One region of the Thermodesulfobacterium sp. TA1 genome, then DNA from elsewhere that is predicted to be linked to it. Evidence: riboswitches for the same ligand, from Rfam matches in the RefSeq annotation. Region 1 holds a riboswitch; the other holds the start of a gene.
The links. Region 1 has a riboswitch for cobalamin ahead of metE (5-methyltetrahydropteroyltriglutamate--homocysteine S-methyltransferase). Riboswitches for the same ligand answer to the same signal wherever they lie in the genome.
Positions count from the first base shown of each region.

Region 1 (4,422 bases):
GAGCCCATGGCTCAAGTTTTTTTTGATAATCCTTGGTAGTAAAGGTTATGGCGACTGCTACCTTGAGTTTCTTTAAAAGGTCTAAATCCCTAAGAATTAAGTTAGATTTGGTAATGATAAGTAGGTTTAAAGGAAGACCTAAGATCAGTTTTAAAAAACTTCGAGTAAGTTTATAAGTTTTCTCTAAAGGTTGATATGGGTCTGAAGAATTAGAAAGAGAGATAAGACTACCTGGAGGAAGCTTTAACAACTCTTTTTTTACTTTTTTTAAAAAATCTTTCTTTGGGCGAGGAGAATAAAAATCCTTGATAAAAGAGCTTGCATAACAATAAAGACATCCGTGTCCACATCCAGTATAGGGATTTAAAGAATATTTAGGCGGACAAGTACAAACCGGGGATTGCCAGGGGTCAAAAAGAGAGATATAGGACATATGATTAAATATAAGCAAACTACTTTAAAATTCAACCTAAGGCTTATCTCATCAGGTCTATGCTTTAGGGTTAGATGGTTTTAAGCAATTTTTGCAGTTTTTGCATCGATTGCAAAAAACGGGTATACCAAAATATGTCATATAAAATAATACTTCTTTAAATAGGCAAGCTTTATACCCAATCTATAAAAAGAAAAATCAGGCATAAATTTTGATATTTTTATTTAGCAAAATAAAACCAACATAGGAGGTTGGGCCATGAAAAAAGCATTAGGCTTATTGACCGCTTTAGCACTTTTTGTCTCTCCTGTTTGGGCAGCAGGAGAAGGCACCTCGCCAGAGGTTGCCAAAGGTAATGCTACTGAGCAAAAGGTAGAGAAAAAAGCCAAGAAAAAAGCCGTTAAAAAGGCTTGCAAAAAGGCAGAAAATAAAGGGGCTACTCCAGATAAAACCACTCAGCCTGCTGGGGGCAAGAAAAAAGTAGAAGGCTGCTAAAAGAGTAGAAAACTTAGTAAAAATTGGTGATAGAAGGGCTGCCGAGAGGCAGCCCGATCTTTTCTAAAGCTTTTTCCAAGGTCTTAAAGCATAAATTCCCAAAACTATATTTTTGACTCCTAACCTTAAGATTTTTCGAATTTTGATAAATTCTGTAAAAACACTTTTTTATATAAAAGGCGGTTTTTTTACGAGTCGTCAAGATAAAGGAAAAACTCCATCCTCAGGTCCATAATAGAAGGCTTCAACTAGCTGAGGAAAGAATTTTGCTTTCCTGTATAAGAACGATTATGGGCATAATGGCTTTTGGTTTTGTGATAGAAAGGTTTGCTATTTTTGTCTTCTGACGATAGCGGTTTTTTAAATCGTCTATGTTCTTTATAATATTGTGTTAAAGATTTATAAGGCGGTGTGGGATAGGGCTATCTGGTTAAGCTAAATAAAAAGACTTATTGACATAAACATAGGGTGTGGTAAAAGTTAGGCATAAAAGGCTGGATGTAAGGGAAGAGGGGTGAAAATCCCCCGCTGCCCCGCAGCCGTGACCGGGGACGAAAGCCGCTTGTCCGCATCGTTTGCGGATGGGGAAGGAGGTCCCAAGTAGGTTAAAAACCCAAAAGGAGGCTTCCTTCTCTGGGCTAAGAGCCTTTTTGTTTAAAAGCTCTTAGCCGACAGACCACTGGTGCCGAAAGGCACCGGGAAGGTGCGGCGAGTAGGTTGATCCGGAAGCCGGAAGACCTATCCAGCCTTTAAAAAACCTCGAGGGGGGTAAAACCATGAGCAAATCACCGCCTTAAAGTCTATTTTTGTCCTTTTACATCCTTTTAGAGGTTAGGTTTAATCAGTACTTGGTGGCTCATTTTTAATTTCAAAACTCTTATAAAGGAGGGAGAATACTATGCAAACCTTGGCCTATGGTTTCCCTAAGCTTGGGAAACAAAGAGAGTTTAAAAGATTGCTTGAAAGTTTTTGGAAAGGGGGGCTTTCTGAAGAAGAATTCTATCAGGGCATAGAGGATTTAAAACTTAAAAGGGCTGAAGTTTATCAGGCTAACGTGGACCTTTTCCCTTCAAACGAGGTTTCACTTTATGACTTTATCCTGGATACAGCGATTATGGTGGGAGCCATTCCAGGCAGGTTTCAACCTTATCAAGGTCTTAAGACTTATTTTGAAATGGCTAAAGGTAAACAGGCCCTTGAACTTACCAAATGGTTTAACACCAACTACCATTATCTGGTTCCAGAGATAGAAAAGTTAGAGTTTTCTCTTTTAGAAAACTTTCCGCTTAAAGATTTTCTTTTTTATCAAAAACATGGGATTGATACTTTTCCTAAATTTATAGGCCCTTTTACTTTTTTAAAATTGGCTAAACTGATAAAACCTTCTGCCGAGGGGATTAAGGTAGAAAAGATAAACGAACCTAAGGTGTTTGAAGAGGCTTTAGAAAGATTAAATCTTGTTTATCAAGAGGTATTAAAAAGTCTGGCTAAAGCCGGGGCTAAAACTGTGTTGATAGAAGAACCTGGTTTAGTGATGGATTTAGAGCCTTGGGAATGGAGTTTGGTGAAAAAAAGCTATGAAGCACTTTCTGGGGATATAGATTTATGGATATTGACTTACTATGATAGTGTTTCTGATTATTCTTCTTTTATAGAGCTTCCGGTTAAAGGGTTGGGAATGGATTTGGTATCAAACCAAGAAAATCTGGCCAATCTAAAAGTTGTAGGTTTTCCTAAGGATAAGGTTCTTATAGCAGGGATTATCAACGGAAGACAGGTATGGAAGGCTAAACTTGAGGATAAACTTAGAGAAGTAGAAAACCTTTTGCAGTTTACTCAAGACTTGGTAATAGCCAACTCTTGCCCGCTTTTTCACCTTCCCGTTTCTTTAGTAGGTGAAGACCATCTACCTGCCGAATTGACAAACAAGCTTTCTTTTGCCGAAGAAAAATTAGAAGAGCTAAAGCTTATCAAAAGAGGTTTAGAAGGAGACCAAGAGGCCTTAAACTTAATAGCCGACATCCAAAGGAAGGTGCAAATTTCTTTTGGACAGAAAGAAGAAATAAATAAAAGAGTTTCTCAACTTACAGAAGAAGATTTTACTCGAGGCATTCCTTATTCAGAAAGAATAAAACTTCAGCAAAAAAGGCTTAAACTTCCTCTTTTTCCTACTACTACCATCGGATCTTTCCCTCAAACTGAGGAGGTAAGAGCCGCACGGGCTAAGTTTAACAAAGGAGAGATAAGTTTTGAAGAATATCAGCGATTTATCAAACAAAAAATCGCCGAGGTGATTAAACTGCAAGAAGACCTCGGGCTTGACGTTCTTGTCCACGGAGAGTTTGAAAGGACAGATATGGTAGAATTTTTTGCCCAAAAACTTGAAGGAATAGCTACCACCAAACAAGGTTGGGTGCTTTCCTATGGTTCGCGGGTTTATCGTCCTCCTATTATTTTTGGTGATGTTTGGAGAAAGGCCCCTATGACCTTAGAGGAGATTAACTATGCTCAAAGTCTAACCTCAAAACCGGTAAAAGGTATGCTTACAGGTCCGGTAACCATTTTAAACTGGAGTTTTTATCGAGAAGACCTTCCAAAGGAACAAATAGCCTATCAAATAGCTTTAGCTTTGCTTGATGAAGTAAAAGATTTAGAAAGAGCAGGGATTAAAATTATTCAAATAGATGAACCAGCCTTTAGAGAGGGGGCTCCGATTAAACGAAAGGACTGGGACCAATACTTTAGCTGGGCTATAAAAGCCTTTAGACTTTGTGCTAAAGCAAATCCTGAGACCCAAATCCATACCCATATGTGCTACTCAGAGTTTAACGAAATCATCTCCTACATCGCGCAGATGGATTTTGACGTTATCTCTATAGAAGCTTCAAGAAGCAAGGGAGAAATCATAGAGGCCTTTGAAACCTTCCCAGGCTGGGATAGACAGGTTGGGCTTGGAGTTTATGATATTCATTCTCCGAACCTTCCTACTAAAGAAGAAATGAAAGAAATAGTAAGAAGGGCTTTAAGAATCTTACCTAAGGAACTTTTATGGATAAATCCAGATTGTGGATTAAAAACCAGAAGATGGGAAGAGGTAATCCCTGCACTTAGAAACTTAGTAGAGGTAGCAAAAGAGCTAAGACAACAATTTTGAGTTTAAGTTTTTTATGGTAAACTAAATTTTAGAATGAGGGTAGCCATCCATGTAACCCATGAAGCCCTTTATAAGATAGGTGGTATAGGGGAGGTGATAAACAACCTTTGCACCTCCCCTTCCTATCTTTCTTATTTTGATAAAACCTTGCTTTATGGCCCTCTTTTTGAGTATTTAGGGTCTCCAAGCACTCGTTTAGGAAAAGACGGGATAGTCTTTTACAGCAGTAAAGACCATTACGATACCGGACATTTTGGAGTTCTTTTTAAACCTATTTTAGAAAAATACAACATAGATGTGGTATATGGAAAAAGAAGGATCGTCAACGAACTTAATCCTG
Region 1 covers NZ_CP043908.1:1,766,210-1,770,631, forward strand. Annotated here, with positions in the region: gene F1847_RS08890 (radical SAM protein) at 1-451, opposite strand, end outside; gene F1847_RS08895 (hypothetical protein) at 692-928, shown strand; cobalamin riboswitch at 1,408-1,689, shown strand; gene metE (5-methyltetrahydropteroyltriglutamate--homocysteine S-methyltransferase) at 1,827-4,082, shown strand; gene F1847_RS08905 (hypothetical protein) at 4,116-4,422, shown strand, end outside.

Region 2 (4,422 bases), 320 kb from region 1:
ATTTCAGATAGATTTACAGAAATTTTATCCCAAAAAATGGGAGGTTAAAACCTTATCCTTACAAAAAGGGCAAAAGGTTTATCTTTTGATAGACAAGTCTGAAGAAGAGATTTTTAAAAAAAGTTATACTATAGCCCTTTCTTATCTTTCTCATGAAATCAAAACGCCTTTTACCATCCTAAGAGGATATGCTGAAAAACTGGAGGCTGAAATCCTTAGCTCAAGCCAATACCCTCAGCTTCATACTTATTTTATTACCTTTAAAAATGCCTTAGACAAGATTGAGCGTTTGACTTCTAAACTTTTTACTTCTTTAGAATACTTGGTCAAAGACCTACCGTTAAAAAAAGAGCGTTTTGATTTAAGGATCGCCTTAGAGGAGGTAATTTTTTGGATAAAACCTTTATGTGAGGATAAAAACATAAGTTTAGAAGTAGAACTGCCGGAAAACCTATGGATAGAAGGGGATAAGGACTGGATGATGCAAGCCCTTATTAACCCTATAGAAAATGCGGTTAAGTTTACCCCTAAAAACGGTAAAATAACCATCAAATCTTATGTTAGGGAAGACCAAAAAATAAACATTCTTATAAGAGACCAAGGACCTGGGGTCAATCCTCAGGACCTGCCTTTCTTAGGGATGCCCTTTTTTAAATCCAGTGCTGAAAAAGGCTTGGGTTTTGGACTCTTTATCACCAAAAAGGTGATAGAAGCCCATCAAGGCAAACTTAAGTTTAGTCTACCTCCACAAGGAGGGCTTGAAGTTTTGATAGAACTACCGCTATGTAATCAGTAAGATTGGTGGTATAAGTTTTTAAAACTGCTTAGAATAGATTCTAAACTCCAAAGAGAGGGAGGTTAAGCCATGAAAGATAACCTGTCAATGTCAACTCCTAAGTTAATCGGAGGAATTGGATCGATATTGTTAATCTTAACCATGACCCCTTATTTTGGGATTGCTGCTGGGCTTGTAGGTATTGTACTTTTACTTATTTCTTTTAATATGTTTTCTAAAATATTTAATGACCCTCAGATTTTTAAGAACGCTCTCCTTTCTTTTATTTTTACCATAATAGGGGGATTTTTCGTTATATTTACCGTTGGGCTAACGTTTTTTTCGTTATTTACCATGATGGGATCTCATTTTCATTCTTTTCACATGTTTCCGCACGTTGGAATAGGTACTATTTTTGTTTGGATAATTCTCTATATATTACTGGTTATTAGTGCATATTACTTAAAAACTTCATTGTATTTACTCTCTTCTTATACAGGGGTTAATTTATATAAAACCGGAGGGTTTTTGTATTTTATCGGTAATATATTAATGATTATAGTGATAGGTGTTTTGATAAACTTGGTAGCTTGGATATTGATTGCCGTTGCCTTTTTCACCACCCCTGAAGAGATAAAGAGTGAAGCGTAGTTTTTGGTTTGTTGACAAATTTTAAACCCATGTTATTTACATATGTTGTTTAATTATAGCGGGTTGAAGTTGCGGAAGAGGGGTGAAAATCCCCCGCTGCCCCGCAGCCGTGACCGGGGACGAAAGCCGCTTGTCCGCATCGTTTGCGGACGGGGAAGGAGGTCCCAAGTAGGGGTAAAAACCCAAAAGGAGGCTTCCTTCCTTGGGCTAAGAGCCTTTTTGTTTAAAAGCTCTTAGCCGACAGACCACTGGTGCCGAAAGGCACCGGGAAGGTGCGGCGAGTAGGTTGATCCGGAAGCCGGAAGACCGCTTCGACCCAGAAAAAAACCCGAGGGGGTGAGGTCATGGGAAAAAATCTATTAAATCAGCTTAGCTTCTTTTTGATGGCAGGAATTTTAGCTTCTCCTGGCTTTTGCACAGAAAAACCCAAACCAGAAGAGTTTAAAGAGCTTCCTGAAGTAGTGGTTTCCGCGGATAGGGTTGAAGAGCCGATAAAAGAAACTACCGCTAAAGTAACGGTTATTACTAAAGAAGAACTTAAAAAGAAAAATTTTGTGTTGGTTACTGATGTTTTACGAACCCTTCCTCAAGTATATGTGAGGGCAAACGGAGGTCCTGGACAGACAGCAGGAGCAATTTTGTCAAGAGGGGCTAAATCTTATCATACCTTAGTTTTGATAGATGGGTTTAAAGTTAATGACCCATCCTTAGGGATGTTTGATTTTGGAAGCTTAACGGTTGATGATATAGAAAGGATTGAAATCGTAGAGGGTCCTCAAAGCACCCTTTATGGGTCTGAGGCTGTAGCCGGTGTGATAAACATCATAACTAAAAAAGGCAAAGGTAAACCTAAGGTAGGAATTTCTTTAGATGCGGGGTCTTATGGAACTTACAAACCTTCCTTTGAGGTAGCAGGAGAGTTTAAAGGCTTTGATTTTAGGTTAAATGCCTTTCATTACTATACCGATGGTTTTTCAGCTTCTCGTTATGGAAGTGAAAAAGATGGGTTTAAAAACTCCTTTGTTTCTACTAAGATGGGGGTTAATTTTCATCCTAAAGCACGGTTTGAAGTTTTGGGAAGGTATAGTTATGGCAGGACAGAATATGATGGTTATGATTTTCGATATAACTTAATAGACAAAGATTATGTTAGAAGAGAACATCACTATTTAATAGGTGCTAAACTTGATTTATCTCTTCTTCATAATTATAAACAGACTTTTTCTGTTTATAAAAACCGTTTTCAGAGGAAATTTTACGAACCTGATGGTTGGTTTCCTTATAATCGTTATACACCCTCAGCTGAAGGTTTTTCTTGGGAGAATTTTTTAAGCTTAGGGAAGGCTTATTCCTTGGTGTTTGGGGTAGACTTTAAGAGAGAAAAGGTAGAGATGTTATCAGAAAGTAGTTTAGGATTAACAAGTTATGATGAAAAAAGAGAACATGTAGGGATTTTTGTTAATAACAAATTTTCCTTTTTAGAAGAAAGACTTATTTTTAACGTAGGTTTAAGGCATGATGATTATAAAAACTTTGGAGAAAAAACTACTTATAGGTTAGGATTTAGGTATATAATTCCTCAGATTGAAGTAGTTTTAAAGGCTAATTACGGAACAAGTTTCAGGGCCCCAACGTTTGATGATCTTTTTTATCCTAATTACAGTAATCCAAACCTTAACCCAGAAGAGTCTAAAGGTTGGGACCTTTCCTTAGAAAGAGTCTTTTTTAAAGAACGACTTCTTTTAGGAATAAGTGCTTTTTATCAAAAATATAAGGACCTTATCCAGTTTGACCAAACAACCTGGAAACCTGAAAACATCGGAAAAGCTGTTATTAAAGGGGCTGAAGCCTATCTTAACCTAAGACTTACTCAAAACTTAAGCTTTAAAGCTAACTATACCTACTTAGACGCCGAGGACAGAGATAAAGGAAAATACCTTGTTTACAAACCTTCTCATAAAGCAGGGGCTACTTTAGAATACTCTTGGAAAAATTTGACACTTTTAGCTGATTATGTTTATACAGGAGAAAGGTTTCACGATAAAGATAATACGAAGAGCTTAAAACCTTACTCTCTGGTAAACCTTTCTGCCAATTATTCTTTTAACCCTAAGCTTAAGTTTTATTTTAGGATAGAAAACCTCTTTAACGCTAATTACGAGGAGGTAAAAGACTACGGGACCCCTGACAGGTCTATATATGGTGGTATAAAGTTTGACTACTAATATTTACTAAACCTAAACTATCAGGACCTTTTGTTTGATGATTGAAGTTTTTTAATTAAAAAAATCGCTTTTTTGAAAAAGCCTTGATAATCGGTTGCCCTTTTTTACTATTTATGATAATAGTTAAATTTATTAATCCTAAAACATAGGTTTAAAATGGAAAAAACAAAAGGAACTTTATATGTAGTTGGAGTGCCTATAGGTAATCTTGGGGACATTACCCTAAGGGCGTTAGAGGTGTTAAAAAGTGTTGAAATCATCGTTTCTGAAGACACAAGGTCTGTAAAAAAACTTCTTACTCATTATGGATGTGGTCCCAAAAAGCTGATAAGCCTTTATAAAGAGGTAGAGGTTGAGAAGACATATAAAGTGCTTAAGCTTTTAGAAGAAGCTAAAGATGTGGTTTTTACCAGTGAAGCAGGTTGTCCTCTTATTTCAGACCCAGGGGCTTATTTGGTAAAAGAGGCTCATAAAAGAGGCGTTAAAGTAGTTCCTGTCCCTGGGGTCTCATCCCTTACTTGTGCTCTTAGTGTTTCTGGGGTTGAATTAACCAAAGGTTTTATTTTTCTTGGTTTTTTGCCTCGTAAAAAAACCGAGCAAAAAAAAGTTTTAGAAAACTTGCCTGAAAACTTGCCTATCGTTATTTTTGAAAGTCCTCATAGGATGGGAAAAACCGTTAAAAACCTTCTTGAAATTCTCGGAAACCGTGAATGTTTTTTAGCTCGTGAGCTAACCAAACTTCATGAAGAGCTTCTTTGGACAGACCTTGAG
Region 2 covers NZ_CP043908.1:1,444,751-1,449,172, reverse strand. Annotated here, with positions in the region: gene F1847_RS07345 (HAMP domain-containing sensor histidine kinase) at 1-796, shown strand, start outside; gene F1847_RS07340 (DUF996 domain-containing protein) at 866-1,426, shown strand; cobalamin riboswitch at 1,476-1,755, shown strand; gene F1847_RS07335 (TonB-dependent siderophore receptor) at 1,771-3,651, shown strand; gene rsmI (16S rRNA (cytidine(1402)-2'-O)-methyltransferase) at 3,808-4,422, shown strand, end outside.
Region 2: it holds a riboswitch for cobalamin, as region 1 does, so the genes downstream of both, F1847_RS07335 (TonB-dependent siderophore receptor) here and metE (5-methyltetrahydropteroyltriglutamate--homocysteine S-methyltransferase) in region 1, are expected to answer to the same signal.